Regions from separate parts of the Fundidesulfovibrio sp. YSD1 genome, predicted to be linked through region 3. Evidence: predicted binding sites of a transcription regulator. Region 3 holds the regulator's gene; each other region holds the start of a gene.
The links. The regulator sigma-54, encoded in region 3, starts transcription at its own class of promoters, with help from an activator protein. The targets are predictions, from matches to a motif close to CTGGCACGGNNNNTGCTT.
Positions count from the first base shown of each region.

Region 1 (10,459 bases), 890 kb from region 3:
GGGACCCTGACCAGCTCCCCCACCCTGGTGGCCGCCCAGGAGGCCCTGCGTAGCGCCACGCCCGACTCGGCCCCGGCGCTCGTGCAGATGGGCTCGGCCTACGCGCTCACCTACCTGGTGGGGCTCTTCAGCATCCTCACGCTGATCCGCTTCGCCCCGGTGGTGCTCAGGGTGAACCTGGCCGCCGAGGCCCAGGCGCTCTCCAAGGAGCACCGCTACCGCGAGGACTCCGGCGAGGAGCTCCACTCCGCCGGGCCGCCGCCGCAGCTGCGCGCCTTCGAGGTGCAGCGCGCGGAACTGGTGGGACGGGGCTTCGACAAGACCGACCTCTGCCAGGGCGGGCACTGCGTGATCCAGGCCATCAAGCGCGACGGCTCGGTGTTCAACCCCGTGCCCGGCACGGTGCTGGCCGAGGGAGACGTCATCTCCGTCACCGTGCCAGTGGAGCGCGTCTCCTACGTGGCCGAGCGCGTGGGGCGCGAGGTCATCGACCTGGACCTTCTCTCCGACAGCATCGACACCGTGGACATCATCGTGGCCAACCAGGAAGCGGCGGGCCGCCCCCTGGGCGAGGCGGGGGTCATCGCCAGCCAGGGCTGCACGGCAATCCGCCTGGTGCGCTCGCACATCCCCATCGCGCCGCGCCCGGAGATCATCCTGGAAAAAGGCGACGTGCTCACCGTGGCCGGGCTCAAGCACCGCCTGGAGGCCGTGGTCAAGGCCCTGGGCTACGTGGAGCGCACCATCGTGGAGACGGACCTCATCGCCTTCGTGGCGGGCATCATGCTGGGGCTGGCGCTCGGCGCGATCCGCCTGAAGGTGGGCGACCTGACCGTGGGGCTCGGCCAGGCGGGCGGGCTTCTGGTGATGGGCCTGGTGTTCGGGTTCGCGCGCTCGGCCTCGCCCACGTTCGGGCGCGTGCCCCCGGCCGCGCGCTGGATACTGGCGGAACTCGGGCTCATGTTCTTCATGGGCTGCGTGGGGCTCAAGGCGGGCGAGGGGGCGCTCAATGCGCTTCTGCACATGGGCACGGAGCTGACCCTCTGCGGCATCGCCATCTCGGCCGTGAGCCTGTTCGGCGGCCTGGCCTTCGGACGCTTCGTCCTGCGCATGAACCCGGCCATCCTCTTCGGGGCCATGACCGGGGCCATGACCTCCACCCCCGGGCTCAAGGTGGTCACCCTGGCCGCCAGGAGCTCCCTGCCAGCTCTCGGCTACGCCGGGACCTACACCTTCGCCAACGTGCTGCTGGCGCTTCTGGGCGCGCTTCTGGTACGCTTCTAAGGCAGCCGTCCGCGCCGTCTCGGCCCGGGGCGGACAATCCCGGCCAAGGAGGAGTGCGTGGACGAACGCGGCATCTTCTTCATCATAAAAGGCGGCGAGGCCCTCGCGGACGCGGTGGCCAGGGCCTGCGAAAGGGCCTTCCCGGGCGCGAAGACCTTCGTGACCCAGGCGGGCGGGCAGCCCCCGGCCTGGCGCGTGCTGGCGCGCATCCCCGAGGCCCCTGGCGAAGGGGACCAATGGCAGGACGTCGCCTCGCTCATCTCCGACGCCATGGCCAGCGTGGACGCCCACGCCGGCAACCCCCTCCTGGACAGCGCCCGCGAGGCCTTCGAGGCCCTGTTCGAGGACGTCCGGGCCATCGTCGCCGCCACCCCCGGTTCGTCGGCCCTGGCGGGCCTGGCCGGTGAGGAGCCCGTGGAGGTCGGCGAGGCACTGGCCTCGCGCTTCGCCTGGAGACTCCTGGAGGAGTAGCCGCGCGAAAAAGGGGCGCCCTCGCGGACGCCCCTTCTGTTTTCGCGGTTTCGTTCTGCCTTACCTTCCCCTGCGGCGGCGAGCCAGGCCCGCGCCCAGGGCTCCGATTCCCATGAGGGCCAGCGTGGCCGGCTCGGGCGTGGCCACGAAGTCGTGGGGCTGGATGGCTCCGGTGAGGAAGAGTTCCTCGAATGAGCCGTCGAGGTCGCGCATCCTGAAGTCGAACTCGATGGTGTACGCGGGGTTCGTGTACAGCGTCAGGTCCATGCTGGGCGAGTAGACGATGAAGTCGGGCTTGCCGTTGCCCAGGTTGTTGTCCACCGTGAAGGTGGGGCCCAGGGGGTTGAGCGGGTTGGGCGCGGTGATGGTGCCCGGGGAGGTCACCCACGCGGTGGGGTCGAACACGCCGTTGGCCAAGTTGTCGAAGGACCAGGAGGCCACGGTCGTGGCGCCGTTCATGATCGTCACCTGGCCTACCACGTCCAGGTTCTGCTTCGCGTTGTTGCCGGGTTCGGCCATGTCGAAATAGAACACCGGCACGTTCACGTCGTCGCCGAACGTGGCGTGGAGGTAGTTGAGCAGGTAATTCACGGTGACGGGCGCGTTGGACCCAGTGGGCCCCCAGATTCCCGAGAACGTCGAGGTGCCGCCGCCCGGAGCGGGGAGCGGGTCCGGGAACGAGAAGGCGTTCCCTGCGCCGATGGTGGTGTTGTTGGCTCCGCCAGCGCCGGTGTAGACGATCAGGTCGAGCCCGCCCGTGCCGGAGGCGAAGTCGTAGCCCGGGAGGCCCCAGGCCGTGAGCAGGTGCGCCGCGTACGAATAGAACTGGTCGTACTGGATGGCGTAGCCAGGCGGGGTCGTCGGGTTGGGCAGGACAACGGGAACGGCTTGCGCTTGCCCGGCAAGAAAGAGGCACGCACACAGGGTCAGGGGGATGGTCTTCAAGGAGCGGATCATGGTCTTGCCTCCAGAGTGTTCGCGGTCATTTGGAAGCTTGACCCAGCAAGTCCCGTTCCATCCATATTTACTATGTCATTTCTGGCACAATGCCCACACCGACCTTGTTTCGACAATTAAATTCAGCTGTTTGAACATTACTTAAAAGAAAGCCCGGTTGCGGACCATTCCGCAGCCAGGCTTTCTGTAAACAAACTACAATTACTGTCGGGCATTCTTACATTCGCACCCGGCAACAAGGATGGATTCTACAGGCGCAAAACCGATATCTAGATGCGCCCTTCCTGCACGGCGTGGCAGGCCACCAGATGCCCCTCCCCGGCCGTGAGGGCCTGGGGGATCTCCTCGCGGCAGCGGGCGTCGGCGTGGGGGCAGCGGCCGTGGAACACGCAGCCGGGCGGGAGGTTGATGGGCGAGGGGATCTCGCCCTCCAGGCGCACGCGGCGCGAGGGGTCGGCCCCCAGGCGCGGGATGGCCGAGAGCAACGCCCGGGTGTAGGGGTGCAGCGGGTTGGCGAAGAGTTCGTCCGCCGTGGTCAGCTCGCACAGGCAGCCCAGGTACATCACGGCCACGCGCGTGGAGATGTGGCGCACCACGCCCAGGTCGTGGCTGATGAACAGGTACGTGAGCGAGCGCTCGTCCTGGGCGTCCATGAGCAGGTTCAGGATCTGGGCCTGGATGGACACGTCCAGGGCCGAGATGGGCTCGTCGGCCACGATGAACTCCGGGTCCACGGTGAGCGCGCGGGCGATGGACACCCTCTGGCGCTGGCCGCCGGAGAACTCGTGCGGGTAGTTGCCCGCCCAGGCCGGGTCCAGGCCCACCTGGCACATCACGTGGGCCACGCGGTCGGCCACCTCGGCCGGGGAGAGCGCGGGGAAGTGCATGCGCACGGGCTCCTCCAGGATGGAGCGCACCGTGAGCCTGGGATTCAAAGAGGCGTATGGGTCCTGGAAGACCATCTGCATGCGCTTGCGGTAGGGCCGCATGACCTGCGCGGGCAGGTCGTCCACGCGCTTGCCGTCGAACCAGACCTCGCCGGAGCTCGGCGCGTGCAGCCCGATCACGGCCCGGGCCAGGGTGGACTTGCCGCAGCCGGACTCGCCCACCACGGAGAGCGTCTCGCCCTTGTCGATGGAGAAGCTCACGCCGTTGACGGCCTTGACCACTGTGCGCTTGCGCGTGAAGCGCCCGCCCTCGAACTTGAGCTGGTCCAGGAAGCCGCCGGAGATGTCGAAGCGTTTCTCGAGGTTCTTGATTTCAACCAGGGAGCTCATCGGGCGGCCTCCTTGTTCACGGCGTGGCAGGCCACGGAAACCGAGCCCAGGTCGCACAGGGCGGGCTGCGCCTGCGAGCACACGGGCATGGCGGCCTTGCAGCGCGGGTGGAAGGCGCACCCGGGCGGGATGTTGGTCAGCCCCGGCATCACGCCGGGTATCTGGTTCAGCCTGCCGCGGCGCTCCTGCTGGCCGGGCAGCGCGGCCAGGAGCCCCTGGGTGTAGGGGTGGCGAGGGTTCTCGATGATCTGCGCGGTCTGGCCCATCTCCACGATGGAGCCCGCGTACATGATGGCCATGCGCTGGGTCACCTGGCTGACCACGCCCAGGTCGTGGCTGATGAGGATGAGCCCCATGCGCTCGGACTCGCAGAGCTCGAGCAGGAGATCCATGATCTCGGCCTGGATGGTCACGTCCAGGGCCGTGGAGGGCTCGTCCGCGATGATCAGCGCCGGGTTGGCCAAAAGCGAGATGGCGATGACGATGCGCTGGCGCATGCCGCCCGAGAACTCGTGCGGGTACTGCCCGAGCCTGCGCTCCGGCGAGGAGATGCGCACCTTGGCGAGCTTCTCCACGGCGATCCGCCGGGCCTCGGCCTTGGAGACGTCCATGTGCGCGCGCACGGTCTCGATCATCTGCTGGCCCACGGTGAGCACGGGGTTGAGCGTCATCATCGGGTCCTGGAAGATCATGGCCACGCGGTCGCCCCGGATGGAGCGCATCTTCTCGGGCGAGAGCCTGGCCAGGTCCTGGCCCTCGAAGAGCACGCTGCCGCCGCTTATGCGCCCCGGGGCGCTTATCAGGTTGATGATGGAGAAGCCCGTGATGGACTTGCCCGCCCCGGACTCGCCCACGAGCCCCAGGCGCTCGCCCTTGTCGAGCTCGAAGCTCACGCCCTTGACGGCCTGGAAGTCCCCCGAGCGCAGGGCGAAGGTGACCTCCAGGTTCTTGACGCAGAGAAGCGTTTCTGTGCTCACGGCCGTCTACCCCTTCTTGTAGAGCTTGGGGTTCAGGAAGTCGCGCAGCCAGTCGCCCAGCAGGTTGATCACCAGGATGAGCACCACCAGCAGGATGCCCGGGAAGGCCGTGATCCACCACGCGCCGCTGAAGATGTACTCGAAGCCCGTCTTGATGAGCGAGCCCAGCGACGGCCTGGTCACGGGCATGCCGAGCCCCAGGAAGGAGAGCGCTGCCTCGCTCATGATGGCCCCGGCCACCTGCACCGTGGCGATGACCAGCACCGGGGAGAGCGTGTTGGGCATGATGTGGCGGAACATGATGCGTATCGGGGAGAGCCCGATGACCCGCGCCGCCTCGACGTATTCCTTCTTCTTCTCGCCCAGCACCGAGGCGCGCACCGTGCGCGCCACCTGGGGCCACTCGGCCAGGCCGATGACCAGCACCAGGAGCGGGACGGCCATCTGCTCGCGCAGGGCCAGGGCGTGGCGGCCCAGGAGCACGTCCACCAGCACGCTTATGATGATGGCCACCATGAGCGTGGAGAACGAGAGCTGCACGTCGGCCAGGCGCATGAGGAACGAGTCGGTCTTGCCGCCCGCGTAGCCCGCCGTGAGCCCCAGCACCACGCCGATCAGGCACTGCAGGATGGTCGCCCCCACGCCGATGATCAGCGAGGTGCGCATGCCGTAGAGCATGGCCGAGAGCAGGTCGCGGCCCTGCTGGTCCGTTCCGAGCAGGAAGCGGGCCGAGCCGTCCTCCATCCAGGCCGGGCCGGTGCGGGCGTCCAGGATGTCGATGTTGGCCGCGTCGTACACGTCGTGCGGGGCCACCACCGGAGCCAGGAAGGCCGAGGCCGAGAGCACCACGAGCACCACCGCGCAGGCCACGGCCACGGGGTCGCGCAGGAAGCGGTAGAGCAGCCAGGAGTTCTTGAAGGCGTTCCATTTTGCCAGCACGGCTATTTCCTCCCGGCCACGCGGACCATGGGGTTGACCAGGCCGTAGACCAGGTCCACCACGGTGTTCACGCTGACGAATATGAGTCCCACCACCACGAGGTAGGCCACGAGGAGCGAGGTGTCGGCGCGCTCCACGGCCTGCAGGAAGATGAAGCCCATGCCCTGCCACTGGAACACCGTCTCCGTGAGGATGGTGAAGGCGAGCATGGTGCCGATGCGCACGCCGCCCACGGTGATCACGGGCAGGAGCGTGTTCTTGAAGGCGTGCACCAGGTAGATGCGCCACAAGGGCAGGCCCTTGGCGTAGGCGAACTTCACGTACTCGCTCTGCATGACCTCCATCATCTCCGAGCGGATGAGCCGGATGAAGAGCGGCAGGGTGAGCGAGGCCAGCGAGATGGACGGCAGGACCATGTGCTCGATGCCGTCCCAGGTGAGAAGCCCCGTGGTCCAGCCCCACGGGAGCGTCACCGTGTCGCCCCGGCCGAAGGAGGGCAGCCAGCCCAGGTAGACCGAGAATATCCAGATGAGGATGATGGCGATGAGGAACACGGGGATGGACACGCCCACGATGGAGGCCCCCATGATCACGCGCGTCATGGCGCTTCGCGGGCGTATGGCCGCGTAGATGCCCAGCGGCAAGGAGAGCGCCAGCACCCAGAGCACCGCGCAGAGCACCAGCTCCGCCGTGGCCGGGAACTTCTGGAGGATCACGTCCAGGGCGGGCTTGCCGAACATGTAGGAGATGCCCAGGTCGCCCTGCGCGGCGTTGGTCACGAAGCGCAGGTACTGCACGTGCAGGGGGTCGTTGAGCCCCAGTTTCTCGCGCAGCTTGGCCCGCTCCACCTCGGAGACGGACTCGCCCGCCAGGTCGCGGATGGGGTCGCCGATCTTGTGCTGCACGGCAAAGCAGACCAGGCTGATGATGGCCATGACCAAGAGGGCCTGGCCCGCCCGTCTGACGAAAAAGGCGAACATGTTTGACCTCCCTCCCCTGCCGGGGACTCCCGCCGCCCCCCCGGCCCGGGGCCAGGGGCATGCGCTCGCCCGCCCGCGCCCTCCGAGGACTGGCTTCCGGGGCCGGGCGGCGAAACGCCGCGAATGCGAATACTGATCAGGAAATGTGCCGCGGGGCTTTTCCCCGCGCTCCGGGCGCTGCAGGCTCGCGCGCCCGGGTGTAGGCTCCCTCCGGGTTGCGGAGGGCCGGCGCCGGGGCCCGAACTTTCCGGACCGGGCGCAGCCGCATAGCCGATTCCGGGCCGCCGGTCCAGCGCAAACAGACCGTGGCGGGCGGCAACGGGGCGGCGCAGGCGCGAAAAGGCCGGGGGAGGCAGCTTCGCCTCCCCCGGCCGTCACGGCGTCAAACCTACTCGATGACCAGGTCGCCCAGGTACAGGAAGTTCTGGACGTTGATGCAGGTGTCGAGCTTCACGTTCTTCTTGGCCGCCCAGGACAGCGGCTCGTAGTGCAGCGGGATGGTGGCCGCATCGTCGTAGGCCATCTTCTCGGCGTCCTGGAGGATCTTGTTGCGCTTCTTGAGGTCGGTCTCGGTGCCGGCGGACTTGACCAACTCGTCGAGCTTGGGGTTGCAGTAGCCCGCGCTGTAGGCGCCGAAGCCCTTCTCCTTGTCCACGCAGAAGAGCAGGAACTCGAAGAAGTTGGCGGAGTCCTCGGTGTCGGGGTGCCAGCCGACCATCTGCAGGCTGGCCTGGCGCTTCTGGAACTCGGGCCAGTACTGGGTGATGGGCATGGTCTTCAGGTCGACCTTGATGTTGATCCTGGCCAGCATGGCCGCCACGGCCTCGGCGATCTTCTCGTCGTTGGTGTAGCGGTTGTTGGGGGCGATCATGGTCACGTTGAAGCCCTTCTCGAAGCCGGCTTCCTTCATGAGCTTCTTGGCCTTCTCGATGTCGAAGCGGGCCTTGAGGTCGGCATTGTAGCCGGACATGCCCTTGGCGGAGAGCTGGTAGGCGGGCACGGTCAGCTTGTTCATGATCTTGTCCACGATGCCGGCGTTGTTCACGGCGGCGATCACGGCCTGGCGCACGCGCACATCCTTGAACTCAGGCTGGGCGTCGGGGTTGAAGCCGATGGTGATGGTGCGGCCGGAGGGCATGTTCACCAGGGAGAGGTTCTTGTCCTTCTTGATCAGGTCCTGGTCCTGCGGGTTGACGGGGCTGATGAAGTCCACGTCGCCGGAGAGCAGGGCCGCGGTGCGGGTGCCGGCGTTCTTGATGGGGGTCAGCACGATCTGGGTGACGTTGCCCTTGGTCTTCTTGTCCCAGTAGGCGGCGTTGCGCTCCATGACCATCTTCACCTGGGGCTCGTAGGAGACCACCTTGAAGGGGCCGGTGCCGGAGGCGTTGGAGTTGGCGAACACCGGGTCGGTCTTGGAGACCAGGTCCTTGTCCTTGCCCTGGGCGTCCTTGCCCGAGTAGAACTTGGAGTCCATGGGGAAGATGTAGGTCATGAGGTTCAGCGCCAGGGGCTCGGGGCGCGAGAACACGAAGTCGAAGGTGTGGTCGTCCACCACCACCACGTCCTTGAAGGCGTCGTAGAGGGCCTTCCAGTCCGGGGCCTTGCGGATGCGGTCGAAGGTCCACTTCACGTCGGCGGCGGTCATGGGGTTGCCGGAGTGGAAGGTGACGCCCTTCTTCAGGTACACGCGCAGGGTCAGGGGGTCCTTCTGCTCCCACTTCTCGGCGAGCCTGGCCTCGATCTTCATGTCCTTGGTCCAGCGGACCAGGGGGTCGAAGACCCACTCGGCGTAGGACAGCAGGTTGCCGGAGAGCTGGCTCATGTAGTCCAGGCGCGGGGGGTCGGCGTCCAGGGCGAGCTTCAGGGTCTTGGCCTGGGCGTTGACCGCCAGGGTGGCGGCGAGCACGAGGGCCGCCAAGACGGCAAGGGATCTCTTCATCCGATCATCTCCTGTCGTTTGAGGTGGTTGGCGGCCGTACGCCGCATGGTTCACGAAATCGTCGCGGAAAGGCGTTTTCCTGATAGCTTTTTTCGCCCCGGTTTGGAAGATGGGGCGCTCAAAAGCCCAATGAATTTCTTTGGTTGTCGACAAAAATGAAGAACCGGGCCGCGGCGGCCGGAATCGTTCCGCTCACGGAAACGAAGCCTCTCTTCCACCGGGCGGACACCCGGGCGCAACACGCCGGAAACATTGGACGCGCCCCCCGGCACCCCGAACGGAGGCTACTTGCGCACCACCACCGTGGAGATGGAGTTCTTGGGCGCGCCCGAGATGATCTTGCGGCTGAGCGCCAGGTAGATGAGCGCCCCGCGCTTGGAATCGAAGATGCGCGTGATCTCGGTGTCCTTGAAGAGAACGGACGTGCCTTCGGAAAAGACCTTCTTGGTCTTGGGCAGCTTGTCCGGAAGGGCGAATTCGCAGGTCTGGCGGCACTCCAGCGAGAACTCCGAGGGGTCCTCGGCCAGGCCCACGGAGCCCGAGATGCCACCCTTGCGCGCCTGGCTCAGGTAGCAGGTCACGCAGGGCATGTCCGGGTCGGTGAAGGCGTAGACGCAGACGCGGTGGTTCGCGCCCAAAAGCTTCCATTCCGTGGTCAGGCACTCGACCTCCTCGGCCCGGGCGGCCGAGGCCGCCAGCAGCACCAGCACGGCTGCCAATACATGCGCTTTCATGAAGACCTCCAGGTTCGACGTTCCTCGATGATGCCCCATACCCCGCCGGGGCGTCGCGGGTCGAGGCCTTGACTGCGCCTCTTCGTGGATTATCGCTTTAGAATATACGGGAGGTTCGCCATGCCCCGCACCACGGCATCCCGCAGGCAGGAGTCCGTCGCCCGGGCGCTCAAGCTCCGCGCCGACGCCAACGGCCGCCCCCTCACGGCCGAGCTCAAGGACATCCTCACCTCGCTGACCCCGGCCAGCGACAGGCAGCGCCTGCTGGAAGCCCTGGCGCGCAGGCGCAAGGAGATGGCCTCCCGGGCCTTCCCCGGCCCGGACTCCGTGGCCTGACGCGCAGCCGTCGCGCCCCCTGAACGCCCCTCCCCTGCCGGGACGCGCGCCGCCGCGCGCCCCGGCCATCCCGACCGCGCCGCTGGATATTGTCCTTGATCCTTTTCTCCCGGTTATTTACGAACAATGCAAATACGCGTGGTGCCGGCAAATACGGGAAGAGAAGAATGAGGATGATCGTTTCGCTTTTCGCCTCGAAGCGCAAATCCATACGGACGGTCCTCATCCTCCCGGCGGTCGCCCTCACGGCGCTGGCCGTGGGCCTGACCGGCTGGCTGGCCATCCGGGCGGGCAACGACTCCGTGGAGGAGGTCTCCTCGGTGCTGGCGCGCGAGGTCTCCCGGCGCATCGAGACCAAGGTGCGCCAGTTCATGGCCGCCCCTCCCCTGCTCAACCGCCTGGACGCCGACGCCCTGGAGCTCGGCGCGCTGGAGCCCTCCGACCCGGCGTCCTGGCAGCCGTTCTTCGCCAGGCAGCTCCGGGCCTTCCCCTCCGCCGTGTACAACTTCGTGGGCATGCCCGACGGCGAATTCGTGGGCGCGCGGCGCGGCGCGGCGGGCATCGA
Region 1 is NZ_AP043666.1:1,035,868-1,046,326, forward strand. It holds gene ACZ5V4_RS04935 (aspartate:alanine exchanger family transporter) at 1-1,284, shown strand, start outside; gene ACZ5V4_RS04940 (hypothetical protein) at 1,342-1,755, shown strand; gene ACZ5V4_RS04945 (PEP-CTERM sorting domain-containing protein) at 1,816-2,712, opposite strand; gene ACZ5V4_RS04950 (ABC transporter ATP-binding protein) at 2,982-3,989, opposite strand; gene ACZ5V4_RS04955 (ABC transporter ATP-binding protein) at 3,986-4,966, opposite strand; gene ACZ5V4_RS04960 (ABC transporter permease) at 4,973-5,905, opposite strand; gene ACZ5V4_RS04965 (ABC transporter permease) at 5,908-6,885, opposite strand; gene ACZ5V4_RS04970 (ABC transporter substrate-binding protein) at 7,274-8,824, opposite strand; gene ACZ5V4_RS04975 (CreA family protein) at 9,109-9,558, opposite strand; gene ACZ5V4_RS04980 (hypothetical protein) at 9,679-9,894, shown strand; gene ACZ5V4_RS04985 (ATP-binding protein) at 10,062-10,459, shown strand, end outside.
Region 1: ACZ5V4_RS04945 (PEP-CTERM sorting domain-containing protein) is a predicted target of sigma-54. The motif match lies at 2,756-2,773, and genes of this name have one in related genera.

Region 2 (10,459 bases), 660 kb from region 3:
AGAAGGAGATGGCCAGGCTCGAGGCCATCATCAGCTCCATGACCAAGCGCGAGCGCGTGGAGCCCAAGATCATCAACCAGAGCCGCAAGGAGCGCATCGCCAAGGGCTCCGGCGTGCAGGTTGGCGACGTGACGGCTTTGCTCAAGAATTTCGACCAGATGCGCATGATGATGCAGCGCATGATGGGCGGGGGCAAGATGCCCAAGATGCCCTCCATGCCGGGGGGGCGCATGCCCGCCGGAATGCCTGGGATGCCCGGCATGGCCGGGCTGGCGGGCGCCATGTCCGGCAAGGGCAGCCCCACCAAGAAGAAGAAGGACAAGGACAAGCGCAAGAAGAAGAAAAAGCGCTAGGGCCGCCTTCACGCGCCGCTCGCGGAGGGGCGCGGCGGGGTTGCCAGAACATGAAAACACGTTACATATCCTCATCGGGGGTGAACTGAGTATGGCCATGAAACTTCGACTCACGAGAATGGGTTCCAAGAAACGTCCCTTCTACCGCATCGCCGCCATGGACAGCGCGACCCGTCGCGACGGCCGCGCCCTGGAGTACGTGGGGTACTACAACCCCATGGTTGAGCCCGCCGAGATCAGCGTGGACGCCGAGAAGGTGGCCAAGTGGATCGCGTGCGGAGCCCAGCCCACGGACACCGTGGCCGCGCTTCTGCGCAAGGCCGGCGAGAAGCAGTAAGCTTCGTCCGGGCTGGATGCGGCGCCGGGACTGTGCCGAAAACACGGAGGCGCCAACACATGCTGAAGGACTTGATTGAATACGTCGCCAGGTCCCTCGTCGACAATCCCGACGCCGTGCAGGTGAAGGAGATCGAAGGCGAGCAGACCTCCGTGATCGAGCTCAAGGTCGCCAAAGAGGACCTGGGAAAGGTCATCGGGAAGCAGGGGCGCACGGCCCGGGCCATGCGTACGATCCTGGGGGCGGCGTCCACCAAGGCGCGCAAGCGCTCAGTGCTGGAAATCCTGGAGTAGCATCCGGGAGGAGCCGGGATTGAATCACCCCAAGCTGGTAGTCATCGGCGAGGTGGTCAAGCCTCACGGAATCCGGGGGGAGTTCAGCGTGGAGAACCACGCGGGCTCCCCCCAGCTCTATTCGCCGGGGGCCTTGATCGGGTTTCGCGCACCCAGGGGGCGGGAACGCTTCCTGGAGGTGCTCTCCTGCCGCCCGCACCAGGGCCGGCTTCTTCTTACCGTGGCCGGAGTGGCGGACCGCGACGCCGCGGAAAAGCTGCGCGGCATGGAGGTTGTGGTGAAGGCGGACGATCTGCCCGAGCTGGACGAAGGCGAGGTCTACCTGCACGAGATCGTGGGCTTCGAGGTCGTGCTCGAGGACGGCTCCAAGGTCGGCGTGCTGGAGGGCTTCGAGGACCTGCCCGAACAGGACGTCTGGCTGATCCGCTCGGAGAGCGGCAGGGAGATCCTGCTCCCCGCCACCGAGGAGACCGTGCCGGAGATCGACATGGACGCACGCCGCGTGACCATCGCGCCCCCGCCCGGGCTCCTGGATCTGTACCTGGCCTAGCCGCGCCCATGCGCTTCAACATCCTCACGCTTTTTCCGGAATTCTTCGATTCCCCCCTTTCCTGCGGGCTCATGGGCAAGGCCAGGGAGCAGGGGATAGTCGATTTCACGCTGAAAAACCCGCGCGACTTCGCCGAGAACAGGCACAAGTCCGTGGACGACCGGCCCTACGGCGGCGGTCCGGGCATGGTCATGGCGCTCCAGCCCCTGGTCTCGGCCCTGCGCTCGCTGGAGAACCCCGGGCGCGTGCTGATGCTCTCGCCCAGGGGCAGGCCCCTGATCCAGGCGCTCTCGCGCGAGCTGGCGGGCGAGGAGTCCCTGACCGTGCTCTGCGGGCGCTACGAGGGGATCGACGAGCGCCTGCTCGACCTTTTTCCGGTGGAACTCGTGTCCGTGGGCGATTTCGTGCTCTCGGGCGGGGAGTCGGCGGCAGTGTGCCTGATCGAGTCCGTGGCCAGACTCTTGCCCGGGTTCATGGGCAAGGAGGAGTCCGGGGAGGAGGAGAGCTTCTCGGCCGGGCTCCTGGAATACCCGCACTACACGCGCCCGGAGGTCTTCGAGGGGCTCAGGGTCCCGGACGTGCTCCTGGGCGGGGACCACGCCAAGGTGGCGGACTGGCGGCGGCGGCAGGCGCTCTCCCAGACCCTGGCCAGGCGGCCGGAGCTCCTGGCCGAGGCGAGGCTTGACGGCGCGGACAGGGCCTTCCTGGCCTCCGAGCCGCGCACGCTCCTGTCGCGCAACCTTTACGTGGCGCTGGTCCACGGACCGGTGCTCAACAAATTCGGCCACACCGTCACTGTGTCCTTGACCAACCTTGACCTCCACGATATAGCCCGCATTTCCCGAACGTACGCGATGGCGGGCTTCATGGTGGTCACTCCCCTGGAGGACCAGCAGGCCCTGGCGGCGACGCTGACCAGACATTGGACGGACGGACCGGGAGGCAGGGCCAACCCCGACCGCGCGGAGGCGCTGGGGAAGGTCCGGGTGACGGCGACCCTCGCGGAGGCCGTCTCCCAGGTGCGGGAAGCTTCCGGGCGCGACCCCTGGGTCCTGGCCACCAGCGCCAGGCCGGACGGGGCGGTCACCCCGGGGCAGGTGCGCGAAGCGCTCGGCTCGCGTCCCGCGCTTCTCGTGTTCGGAACCGGTTCCGGGCTCGCGCCCGAGGCCTTGGCGCTCACGCACGCGCTCCTGGCCCCGGTCAGGCCCTACGGCGGGTACAACCACCTCTCGGTGCGCAGCGCGGCCGCGATTCTCGCCGACCGGATATTGGGCGATATTTTTTAGGGCTTCCCGGCGAAGCCAGTCATAAGGAGACAGGCCATGGACATCATCCGTCAGATCGAGAACGAGCACATCCGCCTGGATATGCCCCAGTTCAAGCCCGGCGACACCGTGAAGGTGCACTTCCGCATCCTCGAGGGCGAGAAGGAGCGCATCCAGGTGTTCCAGGGCGCGGTGCTCAGGCTGCGCAAGGGTTCCACCAACTGCACCTTCACCGTGCGCAAGGTGTCCGACGGCGTGGGCGTTGAGCGCGTGTTCCCCATGCACTCGCCCTTCATCGAGCGCGTGGAGATCGTTGCCGAGGGCAAGGTCCGCCGCTCGCGCCTCTACTACCTGCGCAAGCTCAGGGGCAAGGCCTCCCGCATCAAGACCAAGAACGACTGGCACAACTAGTCCCCGTCGTCTTCTCCGGCCAGCTCCCGGCCGGGACGCATTCCATAGGGGGCCGGGGGAGAGCCTTTGCTTCGCAAGGGCTTTCCCCCGGTCTTTTTTCAAGGAGCCCCGCATGCGCCAGCACCCGGCAAGGCCCTTCCCGAGATGTCCGGCTTGCTATCCCGTCTCGGGGCGCGGGGCCTAGGCGCGCATGTCACTCGCCATCCTCACCGCCGGAGTGGACGAGGCCGGGCGCGGCTGCCTGGCCGGGCCCGTGGTGGCCGCCGCGGTCATCCTCCCCGCCTCGTACGATCTGCCCCGCCTGACCGACTCCAAGAAGCTCACCGCGCAACGCCGCCTGGCGCTGGAGAAGGCCGTGAAGGTCCAGGCCGTGGCCTGGGGCCTGGGCGTGGTGCGCGCGGAGGTGATCGACCGGGTGAACATCCTCCAGGCCACGTTCATGGCCATGGCCCGGGCCGTGGCCGTGATGAAGCTTCGCCCCTCCCGGCTCGAGGTGGACGGCAACAAGATCATCCCCTCGCGCCTGCTGCCGTTCGACGGCCTGGCCCAGAAGGCCATCGTGGACGGCGACGCGCTCGTCCCGGCCATCTCGGCGGCCTCGATCCTGGCCAAGACCTTCCGCGACAGGTTCATGGAGCGCATGGACGCGCGCTTCCCGGGCTACGGACTGGCCGGGCACAAGGGCTACGGCACGGCCGAACACCTGAAGGCCGTGGCCGCGCTCGGGCCGTGCCCGCTGCACCGCCTGACGTTCAGGGGCGTGCTCCCGGAAAAGCCCACGGTGCGCGAGGAATTCCAGTGCCTGCCGGGCATCTGAAGCTCGGTCGGGAAGGGGAGGAGGCGGCCGCGCGCCTGCTGCGTTCCCTCGGGATGAGCGTGATCGAGCGCAACTACCTCTGCCGCAGGGGCGAGGTGGACCTGATCTGCCGCGACGGGGAGTACGTCGTGTTCGTGGAGGTCAAGACGCGCGGGCAGGGCAGCCTGGCCAGCGGCACCGACGCCGTGGACCGGGGCAAGCGCGCCCGCATCGTGCGCGCCGCCGCCGAATACCTCTCCGCCAATTCGCTTTGGGACAAGCCCTGCCGTTTCGACGTGGTCAGCGTGGTCGCGCGCGCGGGCGCGCTCGAAGCCTCGCACCTGGCCGACGCGTTTCAGGCCGAGTTCGACGGCGGCGGCGCGGGCAGGGGCTGGCAGCCCTGGTAGGCGCGTCCGGCGCATCCCCCACCTTTCTGACTTCACCCCGCCTCAAGCCCCCGCTTTCCGGCTGACACTCGCGCGGGAAGCCTCCCCTGTCCGTTTCGCCCGCGATTTGCGCCTTGCATGGCGCCGCAAGCAGTCAGCTTATGGCGGAACCAGTGCGAGTCGAATTTCTTTACAGAAATAATGTCGACAATATTGACAGGTTGAATGCGCGGGAAAAAGAATTTTTCAGAATATCCCATCTCGGACGGCCGTGTCCATTGCTTTTCCGGAATGTCCCCAGCGGGCATGTATTTTGCTCAACAGCGCAGGATCGTACGGCTTTTCGGCAGAAGGCGGCCACAAGCAGGGAGTTGCGAAGAGTTTAATTGCAGACTCCAATCCAGGCCCTGGATGGCTGTCGGCGGCAATCGGCGGCAATGGCATGATGAGACAGTCTTTCATCACTCAACGACCGTGGAGAGATCGGGATGAAAAAAATGATGTTCCGTTGGATGTTATGTGTTTTTGCACTTACCGTGGTTTGCGGTTCGGCCAGCGCAGCAACAATCTACAATAGCCTTCCCATTCCTTATCCGCACAACATCCCCAGCCTGGGATACGAAGCCACTTCGACTCGAGAGTTTGGAAACGCCATCCAATTCGCCGGGACGGAGAGGGATCTCACGTCCGTCACGGTCGCCATGAGCGACTGGGCATGGTTCACCGGCAATGCGACGAATACCGGTTGGGGCGGCGTGTACCCCAATGGCTACTCCATGGATTTCACGCTGAACCTGTACAACGTCAACCCGGCTCCGGGAGCCGTCACCCCGGGAAGCCTCATCGCGAGCCTGGCCACCACCGCGACCGTTCCGCTGCGTCCTGACGGCTGGGACATGAACGGCATTCTGTTCAACATCGTCTTCGACGCCACGTCCTTCGCCATCACGCTCCCCGACGAGATCGTATTCGGGCTTTCGTACAACACCCAGCACTACGGCAATAATCCCACAGGAGTGTCCGGGCCGTACAACTCCCTCAACTTCGGCCTCAACACGTCCGGTCCTTCGGTCGGAACCGATCTGGATGCCGACTCCGTTTTCTGGAACACGTCCCACGGCCCGTTCTATTCCGACGGCGGCGCGGCAGGCGTGTCGCTCTTCAGAGCGGACAGCGGCTGGACCGGCTACACCCCCGCGATCATGTTCACCGCCGCGGATGCCCCCGTGGCAACCCCCGAGCCCGGCACCATGCTGCTCATGGGCCTGGGGGCCATCGGCGCCGGCTTCATGCGCCGCCGCGACCGCAAAGCCGCCTAGTCCCCGGATTTCCCCCGGCAACAAAAAAACGAGGAACGGAGCCGTCAGGCTCCGTTCCTCGTTCGAAACTCGTCGTTCCACCGGCGACGCCCGCGAAGCGGAGGGGGATTCCAAAGGGACCCCGTCCCTTTGGCCGCCGGAGGCTTCCTCTTCTCAGATGACCACGTTGCCGACGATCCGGCCCTTTTCGGCCTGCTCGTAGACGTGGGTCCAGGCGTTCACGGACACGGGCTGGCTCACGGGCGTGCGCTCGAATTTCGCCACGGCCGCCTGCTGCGGGTCGAAGGTCACGAGGCTCTGCGACAGGGCCACGGACAAGGGCCCGCCGGTGCCCGGGTTGTACTCGAAGTCGGCCATGAAAAACTCCTATTCCCGGCCCCGCAGGCTGTCAATGGCCCGCTTGCATTCGTGTTGCCGCCGTGAAATAAGCTCTTCATGAGCGTAATTCCGGGTACTTTGTGGATCGTGGCCACGCCCCTGGGCAACCCCGGCGACCTGACGCCCAGGGCCCGCGACGTGCTCTCGCGCTCCACCCTCGTGCTCTGCGAGGACACCCGCAGGGCCGCGCGGCTCTTCTCCACCCACGCCATCGAGCCCGCGCGCTTCCTCTCCCTGTACGACCACAACGAGGAAGGCCGCATCCCCCAGGTGCTCGGCCACCTGGAGGCGGGCGGCGAGGCCGCACTCATCTCGGACGCGGGCACGCCCGTGCTCTCCGATCCTGGTTTCCTGCTGGTCCGGGCCTGCCGCGAGGCCGGGCACGCCGTGCGCCCCGTGCCCGGGCCGTCGGCCGTGATGGCCGCGCTCTCGGCGTCGGGGTTGGCCCCGCAGCCCTTCGTTTTCCTGGGCTTTCTGCCGCGCAAGGCGGGCGACGTGCGCCAGGCGCTGGCGCGCTTCGCGGACGCGGGCTGCACCTTGGTGTTCTTCGAGCGCAAGGACCGCCTGGGCAAGTCCCTCTCCGAGGCGCTTTCGGTGCTGGGCGAACGCGACTGCGTGATCGCCAGGGAACTGACCAAGACCCATGAGGAGTTCCTGCGCGGGCGAATCTCGGATTTCGCGGGCAAGGACCTCGACCTGCTCGGCGAGATCACCGTGGTGCTCGGCCCCGCGCTGGAAAAGGCCCACTCCGGCGAGGAAGAGGCCCGCGACGTGCTCGCCCAGGAGTTGGCCAGGGGCGGCAAGCCCAAGGAGGTTGCCCGCCGTGCGGCCGCGCGCCTCAAGGGCGTGGGCGTGAAGGAAATCTACGAGATGCTGGCTGCGCAGGAGCGGACGCATGGGTAACCAGCTGCCGGAGGGCTACTGCCTGTGGGAGATGGAGGACACCGCCTTCCGCGTGGGCATCATGGGCACGGGCCCGGGTTTTCTCTCCATCCTGGACATCATCCACAACGAGTCCGTGGGCGAGTTCCTGCCGCCCATGGAGCTCAAGGCCCTGAGCGAGCCAGGCCCGGAGAAGGAGAAGCTGCGCGACCCGCGCGTGGCCGGACTGCCCGTCTATGACACCTACCAGGCCATGCTCGCCGCGCACCCGGACATCAATCTGCTCATCGAGCTTTCCGGCAAGCGCTACAAGGTCAAGAAGATCGTAACGTCCCTGCCGGACCAGGTCAGCTTCATCGACCACACGGCCTCCTTCTTCCTTTGCGCGCTGAACAAGTTCGCGGCCATCAGCGCGCGCTGCCAGCTGAACCTGGACAACCAGCGCGTGCTGCTCCAGGCCATCATCGACGAGGTGCCCGAGGACATCCTCCTGCTCGACAAGCACGGCAACGTGGTGGACTGCAACCGCAACGTGGTGGTGCGCCGGGGCCTCTCCAAGGAGGAACTGGCGGGCAGGCCCTGCTGGGACGTGCAGTCCGTGAGCGACAACGTGCCCTTCTGCCACCCCGAGACCAAGGACTGCCCGTTTCACTCGGCCCTGCGCACCGGGCGCAAGGCCGAATCCCTGGAAACGCGCATCAGCAAGGAGGGGCGGCTCCTGTACTTCCGGGAATACGCCTACCCGATCTACGACGCCTCGCACAACCTGACCCACGTGATGGTCATGCGCCGCGACATCACCACGCGCACGGAGCTGGAGAAGCGCGCCCAGCAGACCGAGAAGATAGGCGTGGTGGAGCGGCTCTCGGCCTACATGGCCCACGAGATAAGAAACCCGCTCTTCGCCATCGGGGGCTTCACCAACTCGCTGCTCAAGTCGCCCAACCTCTCGGAGCGCGAGCGCGAGAAGGTGCGCATCATCCTGGAGGAGACGGCCAAGCTCGATCGCATCCTCAAGGAGATGATCGGGTTCTCGCGCCCCGGAGCGGACCAGCCCACGGAGATCGACCCCGCCGGGGTGGCCCGCGAGGCCGTGAGCACCATGCGCTCGGGCTTTCTGCCCAAGGGCGTGGAGATATCCTTCCTCTCGGGCGAGCGCCTGCCCAGGGTCAAGGCCCACGAGGACACCCTGCGCCGCGCCGTGATGCACCTGGTGACCAACGCCGTGGAGGCCATGGACGGTCCGGGCTTCGTGGAGGTGGCGGTGGCCATGTCCGGCGGGCAGGTGGGGCTCAGCGTGAGCGACAACGGCCGGGGCATGCCCAAGGACGTGCTGGAGCGGGTCTTCAGCCCGTTCTTCAGCACCAAGGGCAAGGGCTACGGCCTGGGCCTGGCGCTCATCCGCAAGGCCGTGGAGGACTGGGGAGGGCAGGTGGAGGTGGTCAGCCGCGAGGGCCACGGCACCACCGTGACCCTGCGGCTCGCGCCGGTGCTCGACGTGCCCGGGGACGCGCCCGCCAAGGGCTGAAACGGAGAAACCGGTCGCCTCCCCCGGGCGGGCGACACGAGGAAGACATCATGGAACTGCCACTCGTCGACATGGAAAAACTCCTGGTGCGCATGGAGGACGACCGCGAGCTGATCCGGGAGATCTTCGAGGTCTTCATCGAGGAGTACCCGGAGCGCCGGTCCAAGTTCGAGCGCGCCCTGTCCGGCGACGACACGAAGACCATGGTCCTGCTCGCGCACTCGCTCAAGGGCGCCAGCGGCACCCTGCACGCCGAGCCCCTTCGCCAGCTCTGCTTCGAGCTGGAGCACGCCTCGCGCACCGGCGACTCCGCGAGGATCGCCTCGTTCACTCCCCTCGTGCTCGACATGCTCGACAAGACCGCCAAGGCCATGGAGGAGCTCAAGGCGCGGCTGTAGGGCGCGCCGCCGCACCCCCGCCCGTCGCTCCCCCCGCGTCGCGCGGGGCCGCCTCCCGGTTTCGCCCGGTTTCGCGAAAATCCGTCAAGGGAAATTATCGTAACCGCTTCGTGCGCAATTTTCGTAACCGGAGCGCGCCGCCGCTTTCCCGAGGAGCCCTGGCGCGGCTTCCCGGGCTCCCCCTCCATTGGCACCCCCCTTGCTTACGCAGCCTCGCGCGCTTGCGCGCCGCTTCCGGGCCCCGGAAGCCACCAAGCGAAAAAACCGGCGCACGACGCCGGAAAGGACGAGGACACCATGTTCCAGATGGAAGGCGGAGCCGCCGGTCAGAGCATCTTCGAGCGCCCCCGAGTGCACGGGCGCTTCCTGTTTCTTGGCGACAAGAAGTTCTTCATCAAGGGCGTGACCTACGGACCGTTCCCCGAGAACGCCGACGGCGAGCCCCTGCCCGAGCCCGAGCGCGTGGCCGAGGACTTCCGCCTGATGCGCTCCATCGGCGTGAACACCATCCGCGTGTACTACGTGCCGCCCAAGTGGTTCCTGGACACCGCCGCCCGCCACGGCGTCCACGTCATGGTGGGCATCCCCTGGCCCCAGCACCTGTGCTTCCTCGACCAGTGGGAAGTGAAGGAGTCCATCAAGGACGCCATGCGCGAGGCCGCCCGCGCCTGCGCCGGCCACCCGGCCCTCCTGGCCTACCTGATCGGCAACGAGATCCCCAGCCACATCGTGCGCTGGAGCGGCGCCCGCAAGGTGGAGAAGTTCCTGGCCAAGCTGGCCGCCATCGTGCGCCGCGAGGACCCCACGGGCCTGGTGACCTACGCCAACTACCCGTCCACCGAGTACCTGAAGCTGCCCTTCCTGGATTTCCTCTGCTTCAACGTCTACCTGCACGACGAGAAGAGCTTCCGCTCCTACGTGAAGCGCCTGCAGAACGTGGCCTGCGACATCCCGCTGGTGCTCTCCGAGTTCGGCATGGACTCCATCCGCCACGGCGAGGCCGCCCAGGCCTCCTTCCTGGACTGGCAGGTCCGCGCCGCCTTCGAGGAAGGCGTGTCCGGCACCATGGTCTTCGCCTGGACCGACGAGTGGTACACCGGCGGCCACCTCATCGAGGACTGGAAGTTCGGCATCGTCGACGCCGACCGCAAGCCCAAGGCCGCCTTCGAGGCCGTGTCCAAGGCCTACGCCAACCCGCTGCCGCCGCTGCCGCCCGAGCAGCCCATGATCTCCGTGATCGTCTGCGCCTTCAACGCGGACTCCACCATGGAGGGCTGCCTGGCCAGCTTCCAGCACGTGGAATACCCCAACTTCGAGGTCATCGTGGTGGACGACGGCTCCACCGACAAGACCGGTGAGATCAGCGACAAGTACGCCGCCAAGTTCCCGTTCATCCACGTGATCCACCAGCCCAACCTGGGCCTGTCCGCCGCCCGCAACGTGGGCATGCACGCGGCCAAGGGCGAGATCATCGCCTACACCGACTCCGACTGCTACGTGGACCCCCACTGGCTGACCTATATGGCCTGGGCCTTCCGCGACCGCCGCTTCGCGGCCATCGGC
Region 2 is NZ_AP043666.1:3,234,360-3,244,818, forward strand. It holds gene ffh (signal recognition particle protein) at 1-353, shown strand, start outside; gene rpsP (30S ribosomal protein S16) at 445-690, shown strand; gene ACZ5V4_RS15070 (KH domain-containing protein) at 750-983, shown strand; gene rimM (ribosome maturation factor RimM) at 1,003-1,533, shown strand; gene trmD (tRNA (guanosine(37)-N1)-methyltransferase TrmD) at 1,542-2,819, shown strand; gene rplS (50S ribosomal protein L19) at 2,856-3,209, shown strand; gene ACZ5V4_RS15090 (ribonuclease HII) at 3,400-4,026, shown strand; gene ACZ5V4_RS15095 (YraN family protein) at 4,008-4,412, shown strand; gene ACZ5V4_RS15100 (PEP-CTERM sorting domain-containing protein) at 4,880-5,710, shown strand; gene ACZ5V4_RS15105 (hypothetical protein) at 5,864-6,067, opposite strand; gene rsmI (16S rRNA (cytidine(1402)-2'-O)-methyltransferase) at 6,146-6,991, shown strand; gene ACZ5V4_RS15115 (two-component system sensor histidine kinase NtrB) at 6,984-8,498, shown strand; gene ACZ5V4_RS15120 (Hpt domain-containing protein) at 8,549-8,896, shown strand; gene ACZ5V4_RS15125 (glycosyltransferase family 2 protein) at 9,194-10,459, shown strand, end outside.
Region 2: ACZ5V4_RS15100 (PEP-CTERM sorting domain-containing protein) is a predicted target of sigma-54. The motif match lies at 4,693-4,710, and genes of this name have one in related genera.

Region 3 (10,459 bases):
CCGGGCGCGCAATCCCCGAGGCCATGGAAGGCGTCATTGCGGCCGTTTGCTCTTCTTCTTCGCCCTACGCATTCTCCTTGAGATGGCGTATGCCGTTCTCAAGGATGGAAATGCCCAGGCGCGGCTTTTCCCCGCGCGTCCATCCGGGATGGTTCGTGGGGTCGTTGAAGGCCTCGGGATGCGGCATGAGCCCGAGAATCCTGCCCGAGGGGTCGGTGAGCCCGGCGATGGCCATGGGCGAGCCGTTCGGGTTGTAGGGATACTCCATGCTGGGCCGCCCGGTGGCCGGGTCGGCGTACTGCAGGGCGATGAGGTTCTCGGTGACGATGCGCGACAGGGTGGCGTTGTCCTCGGGGATGACCATGCCCTCGCCGTGGCGCACGGGCAGGTCCAGGTGCTCGATCCCCTTGGTGAACACGCAGGGCGAGGCCTGGTTCACGCGCACGGTGACCCAGCGGTCCTCGAAGCGGCCGGAGTCGTTGTTGGAGAGCGTCACCTGGCGCTCGAAATATTTGTTGTCCAGCGCGGGCAGGAGGCCGAGCTTCACCAGCAGCTGGAAGCCGTTGCAGATGCCAAGGATCAGCCCGCCGTCCTCGAAGAAGGCGCGCAGCTGGTCGAGCAGCGGGTCGCCCGAGACGGGCTTGGCGTATTTCCAGCGGATGGCCCCGGCCTGTCCCGCGCCAAGGTCGTCGCCGTCGAGGAATCCGCCGGGGAAGATGAGAAAATTGTAGCCGGGCAGGCGCACCCGTCCGGCGATGATGTCGGAGAAAAAGACGATGTCCGTCTGGTCGGAACCGGCGAGTTTGGCCGCGTGGGCGGACTCCGCCTCGCAGTTGGTGCCGTATCCGGTGATGACCAGGGTTCTCACTTGGGCCATGAACAATGCTCCAGGGGTTTCTTGAAAAATCCGGGCCGGTCGCTTAGACGTATCCGAGCGACATTACGTGCCCCCGCGCAAGGCGTCAACCGGGCGGGGGTTTTCCATGTTTCTTCCAGAGCATCCAAGGAGTCTCTATCCCTATGAAGACCAAGTTCATATTCGTCACCGGCGGCGTGCTTTCCTCCCTGGGCAAGGGCCTGGCCGCGGCCTCCATCGGCGCGCTTCTGCAGGCGCGCGGGCTTCGCTGCACCATCATGAAGCTCGACCCCTACATCAACGTGGACCCGGGCACCATGAACCCCTTCCAGCACGGCGAGGTCTACGTCACCAACGACGGGGCCGAGACCGACCTGGACCTGGGCCACTACGAGCGCTACCTGGGCGTGGCCATGTCCCAGGCCAACAACATCACCTCGGGGCGCATCTACTTCAACGTGATCCAGAAGGAGCGCCGGGGCGACTACCTGGGCGGCACCGTGCAGGTGATCCCGCACATCACCGACGAGATCAAGCGCGCCATTCTGGGCGTGGCCAAGGACGAGGACGTGGCCCTGATCGAGATCGGCGGCACCGTGGGCGACATCGAGGGCCAGCCCTTCCTGGAGGCCATCCGCCAGCTGCGCACGGACCTGGGCAAGGAGAACGTGCTCTACATCCACCTGACGCTGATCCCCTACATCCGCGTGGCTGGGGAGCTGAAGACCAAGCCCACCCAGCACAGCGTCAAGGAGCTTCGCTCCATCGGCATCCAGCCCGACATCATCCTCTGCCGCTCCGAGATCGACCTGGACCAGTCGCTCAAGAGCAAGATCGCGCTCTTCTGCAACGTGGACCCGGACGCCGTGTTCACCTCCGTGGACGTGAAAAGCATCTACGAGGTGCCCCTCAAGCTCTACGCCGAGGGCGTGGACCAGAAGATCGCCATCCTCCTGCGCCTGCCCGCCAAGAACGCGGAGCTCGACCCCTGGCAGAACCTGTGCAGGAAGCTCGCCCACCCCAAGGGCGAGGTGACCATCGGCATCGTGGGCAAGTACGTGGACCTCAAGGAGGCCTACAAGAGCCTGCACGAGGCCCTGGTGCACGGCGGCGTGGCCAACGACGTGAAGGTCGACCTGGTCTACGTGAACTCCGAGGAGGTCACCCCGGCCAACGTGGCCGAGCGCCTGGCGGGCATGGACGGCATCCTCGTGCCCGGCGGCTTCGGCTCGCGCGGCGTGGAGGGCAAGATCGCGGCCATCCGGTATGCCCGCGAGAACAAGGTTCCCTTCTTCGGCATCTGCCTGGGCATGCAGCTGGCCTGCATCGAGTTCGCGCGCAACGTGCTCGGCCTGCCCGAGGCCAACTCCGAGGAGTTCAACCGCCTGAGCCCCGACCCGATCATCTACCTGATGCGCGAATGGTACGACTTCCGCACCAAGAAGGTGGAGAAGCGCGACGTGGACTCCGAAATGGGCGGCACCATGCGCCTGGGCGCCTACCCCTGCGTGGTCAAGCCCGGCACCGCGGCCATGGAGGCCTACCAGGCCGCCAACATCGAGGAGCGCCACCGCCACCGCTACGAGTTCAACAAGGCCTACTTCGCGCGCATGGAGGAGAAGGGCATGGTCTTCTCCGGGCTCTCGCCGGACGAGTCCCTGGTGGAGGTTGTCGAGCTGCCCGGGCATCCGTGGTTTTTGGGCTGCCAGTTCCATCCGGAGTTCAAGTCCAACCCCATGAAGCCGCACCCGCTGTTCCGCGAGTTCATCAGGGCCTCCAAGGCCGCCCGCGAGGGCAAGTGAGGCGGCCCGTCAGGCCCGGCGTCAACCGCCGGGCCCTGGGCCTGGCCAGGTCCGTGAAGCTCCTCGTCCTGGACGTGGACGGGGTGCTCACGGACAACGGCGTCTGGCACGACGGGGCCTCGCAGCACGGCGTCGGCTTCAAGCGCTTCGGCGTCCAGGACGGCATGGGGCTCAAGCTCCTCATGCAGGCCGGGATCGAGGTGGCGGTCATCTCGGGGCTGGGCAACGTCCAGGCCGAGCACCGCATGCGCGAACTCGGCATCCGCGAGTTCCACGGCGGGCACCTGAAGAAGCTGCCCGTGTTCGAGGGCATTCTGGAATCGAAGGGATTGGAGGCCCAGCAGGCCGCCTACATGGGCGACGACTGGCTGGACGCGTCCGTGATGGCCCGCGCGGGCCTGCCCATGGCCCCCTCCGACGCCCAGCCCGAGGTGCTGCGCCTGGCCCAGTGGGTGTCGCGCAGGCCCGGGGGGCACGGGGCGGTGCGGGAGGCCGCGAGGTTCCTGCTCCTGGCCCAGGGCCTGCTTTCGGGCATCTGGGACCGCTGGTCGTGCTGAAACGGCCCCGAAAACGCCGCCTTGCTCCCCTTGCGACCTGCAAAACCGCCCGGCGCACCCTTGGGCCTTGCGGAGAAACCGCGTCAAGTCTTGCCACGTTCCCTCTTTTAGTGCATAACCGCCGTTGCCGATTAGGTGTTTCCGGCATTTTTCTTGCTAGCCCCTGAACCCGACCGAGAGGTACCGAGCGCGCATGGCTCTTGAGCTCAGACAGCAACTCAAGCTTTCGCAGCAACTGGTGATGACTCCGCAGTTGCAGCAGGCCATCAAGCTGTTGCAGCTCTCAAGGCTGGAGCTGGTGGAGACCGTCCAGAAGGAGATGCTCGAGAATCCCCTTCTGGAGGAGACCTACCAGGACGACGACCGGCCCGAGCCCACCATCGCGGAAGACTCCCACGCGCCGGACGCCACCCAGGAAGAGGGGGCCATGCAGCGCGAGCTGCTCAAGACCGCCGAGTGGGACGACTACATCGGCGACTTCGCCTCCACCTCCCGCCAGGCCACCGTGCGCGAGTACGAGGCCCCGGAGGAGGGCATGTCCTTCGAGGCCAGGCTTTCCTCCAAGCCCTCCCTGGAGGGCCACCTCGCCTGGCAGATCAATCTTTCGCCCTTCACGCCCGAAGAGCGCCGCGTGGCCGAGGGCATCGTGGGCAACCTGAACGCCCAGGGCTACCTGGGCGAGTCCGTGGAGGACATCGCGGCCGACTGCGCCGTGGAGCCCGCCATGGTGGAGAAGGTTCTCTACACGCTCCAGCGCTTCGACCCCGTGGGCGTGGCCGCCCGCACCCCGCAGGAGTGCCTGCTGGTGCAGCTGGAGGTCTACCGCTACAAGGACCCGGTGCTCCTGGAGATCGTCCGCGACCACCTGGAGGACCTGGAGAAGAAGCGCTACAAGCAGCTGGCCAAGAAGTTCAGGATCACGCTGGAGGACATCAAGGAATACCTTGAGATCATCCAGTCCCTCGACCCCATGCCCGGCTCGCACTTCAGCGGATCCGATCCCGTCTACGTGAGCCCGGACGCCTACGTGTACAAGTACGGCGAGGATTTCGTCATCGTGCTCAACGAGGACGGCCTGCCCAAGCTCCAGCTCTCCCCGTACTACATGGAGGACATGTCCCGCATCGGCACGGGCAAGGACAAGGACTACCTCCAGGACAAGATGCGCTCGGCCCAGTGGCTGATGAAGAGCCTCTACCAGCGCCAGCGCACGCTGTTCAAGGTGCTGGAATCGATAGTCAAGTTTCAGCGCGATTTCTTCGAGGAAGGCGTGACCAAGTTGAAGCCGCTGATCCTCAAGGACGTGGCCGACGACATCGGCATGCACGAATCCACCGTCAGCCGCATCACCACCAGCAAGTACGTGGCCACCCCCCATGGCATCTTCGAGCTGAAGTTCTTCTTCAACTCGGCCCTGGAGCTCGACGACGGGTCGAGCGTGGGCTCCGAGTCGGTGAAGGCGCTCATCAAGCAGCTCATCGCCGCGGAGGACCCGAAAAAGCCCGTCAGCGACGAGCAGATCGCGGACATCCTCAAGCAGAAGCTTCAGGTGAACATAGCCCGGCGCACCGTGGCCAAGTACCGCATGGCCATGGGCATCGAGTCCTCGTCCAAGCGCAAGGAAGTCCTGTAAAAACGCCGCATCGTCCAAAGCGGCCATTTCCGGAGGATATCATGAACATCGCTTTCCATTTCAAGAATTTCGAGCCGTCTCCCGGTCTGCGCGAATACGCTGGCAAGCGTTTCGACAAGCTCAACAAATATATGCCCAACGCCGAGAACGCCGAGGTCGTGGTCACCCTCTCCGTGGAGAAGACCCGCCAGATCGCGGACGTGGTCATCGACGCCGACGCCATGCACATCTCCGCCCATGAGCGCTCCGACGACATGTACTCCACCATCGACATGATCACGGACAAGCTCGAAGCCCAGATGCGCAAGATGCGCGAGAAGATGAAGGACCGCCGCAAGGCCGCCTCCGCCTCCGTGACCATGGGCGTGGTCAGCATGGCCGAGGGCAAGGTCAGCTCCATCGAGGAGTCCGACAAGTACAACCCGAAGCCCATGAGCGTGGAAGAGGCCGCCCTGCAGCTCGACGCCATGAAGTTCGAGTTCCTGGTGTTCTTCAACTCCGAGAGCGAGCGCATCAACGTGATCTACAAGCGCAAGAACGCCGACTACGGCCTGATCGACCCTGGAGTATCCCTCTGATGCGGCTGGGAGAGTTCCTGCGCAGGGATTTCGTGCTGGACGACCTCAAGGCCTCGGACAAGCCCGAGGTCCTGGCCGAACTGGTGGCGCCCGTGGCGAAAGCCTTCGCGGACGTGGACCCGAAAAAAGCCTTGAGGGTCCTGCTCGACAGGGAGAACCTGGGCACCACGGGCATCGGCGACGGCGTGGCCATCCCGCACGGAAAGATGGACTCCCTGGGGGAGATCGTCATCGTGGTCGGCCGCAGCAAGTCCGGGGTGGATTTCGAGGCCCTGGACCACAAGCGGTGCAGGATATTCTTCCTGGTGCTCGCCCCGGAACACGTGGCGGGCATGCACCTGCGCATCCTCGCGCAGATATCGAGGCTGCTCTCGGACGAAGGCTTCAGGGAGTCCTTCCTCGAAGCCCAGGACCAGGACGGCCTCTGGCGGGTACTGGCCAGCCATTCCTGATGGCGTGAAGCCTCGGGAAGGCGCGGCCGCTTCCGTCATGCAACCGGACCGATGTCGTGCTAGGAAGTCCCCGCCCGCGAAAGCGTGCGGGGACTTTTCACAAGGAGCTGGGCTATGCCGGGTGCTGGTGCCGACCTGCCGGTCGTCGTGATTTCGGGCTTGTCCGGATCGGGCAAGTCCACGGCGCTCAACGTCTTCGAGGACCTGGGCTATTTCTGCGTGGACGGGCTGCCCGCCAGCCTGATGCCCAAGCTCGTGAGCCTCTTCAAGGGCCAGGGGGCCAACCGCTACCGGGGCCTGGCCCTGGGCATGGACCTGCGCGAGGCCGATTTCGTCACGGGCTGGGAGCCGGCCATCGCCGATCTCAGGGCCGCGGGCGACTCGCCGCAGATCGTGTTCGTGGAGGCGTCCACCCAGGAGATCATGCGCCGCTACGCCACCACGCGCAGGCCCCACCCCTTCGAGTCCGAGGGCTACGGCCTGGGCGAGGCCGTGGAGGAGGAGCGCAGGCGCATGGCCCCGCTGCGCGAGGCCGCCGACCTGGTCATGGACACCACGGGCTTCTCCATCCACGACCTGCGCCGCCAGCTCCAGGACAAGTGGAAGTTCCTGGAAGGCCAGGGCCCGGCCATGAAGATCCACATCATGAGCTTCGGGTTCAAGTACGGCATCCCCACGGAATCCGACCTGGTCATGGACCTGCGCTTTTTGCCCAACCCGTACTTCGACCCGGAGCTCAAGCCGCTCTCCGGGCAGGACCAGGCAGTGGTGGAGTACGTGCTGGGCTCGGAGGAGGGCAGGACCTTCCTGCCCAGGCTCAAGGAGTTCCTCCTGGACCTGGTGCCCCGCTACGCGCGCGAGGGCCGCTACCGCCTGACCGTGTCCCTGGGCTGCACGGGCGGGCGGCACCGCTCCGTGGCCACGGCCGAGGCGGTTTTTGACACCTTGCGCAAGGCGGGTTACACGGTGTCGCTGGAACACCGCCATATAGAAAAAGGCTGATATTTCAACGATGAGCAAGATTACTCCGACCGACGCCCCCGTGGGCGTGGTCATCGTGACCCACACCGACTACGCCGAGAAGCTCCTGAAGGCGGCCGAGATGATCATCGGCCCCCAGCTGAACGCCAGGACCGTGGCCGTGGACGTGGGCGTGGACACGGCGCAGACCGTCAAGGAGCTCGAGGCCGCCATCAAGGCCGTGGACCAGGGCGGCGGGGCCATGATCCTCACCGACATGTTCGGCGGGACCCCCACCAACCTGGCCCTGTCGCTTTTCGGCCAGCACCGCATCGAGGTGGTCACCGGCGTGAACCTGCCCATGCTCATCAAGATCCTCTCCACCAGGACCAAGCCCCTGGAGCAGCTGGCCGCCGACGCCAAGAGCGCGGGCGTGCAGGGCATCGTGGTGGCGGGAGAGATACTGCGAAAGAAAGTGTCCGGGGAGTAGGCCGGTGTTCTGGGTGCGCATCGACAACAGGCTGGTGCACGGACAGATCATCGAATCCTGGCTGCCCTTCACCGACGCGCGCAACATCGTGGTGGCCAACGACGAGCTGGCCGCGGACGAGCTGCGCCAGCAGATCATGTCCATCGCCATCCCCCTGGGCGTGGACATCTCCTTCGTGAAGGTGGACGCCATAGGCGCCTACCTCGTCGGGCGCAAGCTCACGGACAAGGACGTGCTCGTGCTCTTCTCCTCCTGCCTGGACGCGCGCCGGGCCTTCGACGCGGGCCTGGGCTTCGGCACGCTCAACCTGGGCAACCTGCACTACGGCCCGGGCAAGAAGCAGGTCTGCCAGCACGTCGCCCTGAGCAAGGAGGACGAGAGCTGCCTGTCGTTTTTGCAGGGCAAGGGAGTGCACCTGGACTACCGCTGCATCCCCAGCGACCCGGTGGAAATCTCCTGAGCGCCCGGAGAACGGGGAGGGCGGCATGAGAGAGGCAGCGGGCTTTTCAATTCACCCGTTTTGGTGCATCCTCGCCTAAACGCTTCCCGGGAACGATCCATGGAACTGCAAGCGAACGCCGTCCTCTTCATCCTCGCCAGCGCTTTTTTTTTGCCCTGTTTTCCTGCTTCCGCTTCATAATCAACCTTCCCCTGCTTGACCGCCCGCTGACCGTGGGCTTCTTCTGGGGGCTCTTCAGCGGCGACTGGGCCACGAGCCTGGGAGTCTGCCTCTTCTTCGAGCTCTACTGGCTGGACCTCTTCCCGGCCGGGACCATCATACCGCCCAACGCCATCGCCTCGGCCCTGGCCACGCTCACGGTGATGCACATGTACTCGCTGACCGGACCGGCCGAGGCGGCCGTGATCATGCTCGCGGCCCTGCCGCTTGGGAGAATTTTTGCGCGCATCGAGCGCTACCACCGCCAGTACGAGAACGACGCCTACAACCGCCTGGTGGTCTGGGCCAAGCACCCGGAGAGGGGCAACGGCCCCCGCGCGCTCACGCGCCGGTCCATGCTGGTGATGCTGCCCGTGAGCGGTGCGGCCTTCGCCCTGGCCACCATCCTGCTCCTGGCCATGGCGCACGTGGTGCTCCCGCCGCTCTCCGCCGTCCTCGCGCCGCTTCCCCTGAAATGGCCGCACCTGTGGGTGGTGGCCAGCATCGGCGCGGTGCTCTCGCTCAGGCACAAGCCCGCCTACGTGCTTCTTGCCTGCGGGGTGGTGCTGGCCATCGTCACCAGGCTGGTGGTATAGGCCGGGGGCCGCGATGATGCCCCTTGGCAAGGGCGCTTCATTGTGATATTTTCCACAAGATCAATTTGCACATCACCTCAGGAGGGATTCGAACATGGCAGCGTACGTCGTTGGACACAAAAACCCGGACACCGATTCCATCGCCGCGGCCATTGCCGTTGCGGACCTGATGACCAAGCGCGGCATCGAAGCCGTGGCCGCCGCCCAGGGCAAGACCAACCCCGAGACCGACTTCGTGCTCGGCAAGTTCGGCGTGAAGGCCCCCGAGATCGTCACCGACGCCGAGGGCAAGAAGATCATCCTGGTCGACCACTCCGACCTGGCCCAGAGCCTGGAGAACCTCTCCAAGGGCGAGATCCTGGGCGTCGTCGACCACCACAAGCTGGGCGACGTGACCACCCCGAACCCGCTGGAAATGTGGGTTTGGCCCGTGGGCTGCACCTGCACCGTGATCGCCAACATGTACGACTTCTACGGCATCGAGATCCCCAAGGCCATGGCCGGGATCATGCTGTGCGCCATTCTCTCCGACACCGTCATGTACAAGTCCCCCACCTGCACCCCCGAGGACAAGAAGGCCTGCGAGAAGCTGGCCAAGATCGCGGGCGTGGCCGACATGATGGCCCTGGGCATGGAGATGTTCAAGGTGAAGTCCGCCGTGGACGGCACCCCCATCCGCGAGCTGGTCTACCGCGACTACAAGGACTTCAGCATGTCCGGCACCGGCGTGGGCATCGGCCAGCTCGAAGTGGTGGACCTCGCCATCCTCGACAAGTACAAGGCCGATCTCCAGGCCGACATCGCCAAGGTGAAGAGCGAGAAGGGCCTGCACTCCGTGTTCCTGCTGCTCACCGACATCATGAAGGAAGGCAGCGAGATGCTGATCGCCACCGACGACGCCTCCGTGGTCGAGAAGGCCTTCGGCGTGAAGGCCGCCGGCTCTTCCGTGTGGCTGCCCGGCGTGATGAGCCGCAAGAAGGACGTGGTTCCCAAGTTCGAGAAGGTCTTCGCCGGCTGAGCGAAACCCGCCTGAATGACGAAGCCCGGAGCGGTCTCCCGCTCCGGGCTTTTTTTATGCCGTCGAACCTCGCAGGCGGCGCATCAGCTCCAGGGCCAGCGGCGGCGGGCTCTTCTCGATCCTGCGGTAGACCCGGCCGTCCGGCGTGCGGTCGAGCATCCTCCGGTCGAAGAGTTCCCGGCGCAAAAGCGCGGGGTCCCCGAACAGGTGGCGCTCGTCGAGTATCCTGTTCACGTCGGGCTCGCCCAGGTCGCGTCCGGACGGCATGGCCGCCCAGAGCACCCACAGGCACGGCCCGGTGTGGCTGAACTTGCCCGGCCAGCGCACCAGGCGGCCGGCCTCGTCGAAGTAGCGGGCGAGCTTCTTCAGGAGCGCCGCGTCCGAAGGGCCGGGCTCCGGCGCGGCCTGGCGCGTTTCGCGGGCCTCGGGCTCCCGGGCGGGTTCGGCGGTCATGGGCGCGGCGGCCGCCTCGGCGTCCGAAGCGAGGGCCTCGAAAGCGGCCGAAGGCTCCGCCCCGGCCCTGAAGTGCTGGAAGTTGCGGAAGCCCGTGGCCCGGGCCAGCATGTTCAGAAGCTCCAGGTGCCCGGGCACGCGCCCGCACTCGGCGAGCTGGCGGCGAAGGGACTTGGCGAATACGGAGATGTCCTGCGCGTGCAGGGGAAGGATGGTCCTCGGTGACATGGCTTATCCTTTCGCGCCGATCCATGAAGGATCGCCGTGGTCGCCGACTTCCGGCCCGGCACGGGATAAGGTGTCGGAGGAAACGAAATGAAGGCAGGTTTAGCTCCCCTCGCGGGGCGGCGACGCCTGGGTGAACTGCCGACCGCCCCCCTGATAGCGCCGGAAGCCTCCGGATGCA
Region 3 is NZ_AP043666.1:146,979-157,437, forward strand. It holds gene ACZ5V4_RS00770 (phosphoribosylformylglycinamidine synthase subunit PurQ) at 65-877, opposite strand; gene ACZ5V4_RS00775 (CTP synthase) at 1,021-2,658, shown strand; gene ACZ5V4_RS00780 (KdsC family phosphatase) at 2,655-3,215, shown strand; gene rpoN (RNA polymerase factor sigma-54) at 3,409-4,848, shown strand; gene hpf (ribosome hibernation-promoting factor, HPF/YfiA family) at 4,890-5,426, shown strand; gene ACZ5V4_RS00795 (PTS sugar transporter subunit IIA) at 5,426-5,878, shown strand; gene rapZ (RNase adapter RapZ) at 5,993-6,880, shown strand; gene ACZ5V4_RS00805 (PTS sugar transporter subunit IIA) at 6,891-7,328, shown strand; gene ACZ5V4_RS00810 (PTS sugar transporter subunit IIB) at 7,333-7,788, shown strand; gene ACZ5V4_RS00815 (PTS sugar transporter subunit IIC) at 7,968-8,582, shown strand; gene ACZ5V4_RS00820 (manganese-dependent inorganic pyrophosphatase) at 8,677-9,600, shown strand; gene ACZ5V4_RS00825 (DUF2087 domain-containing protein) at 9,655-10,281, opposite strand.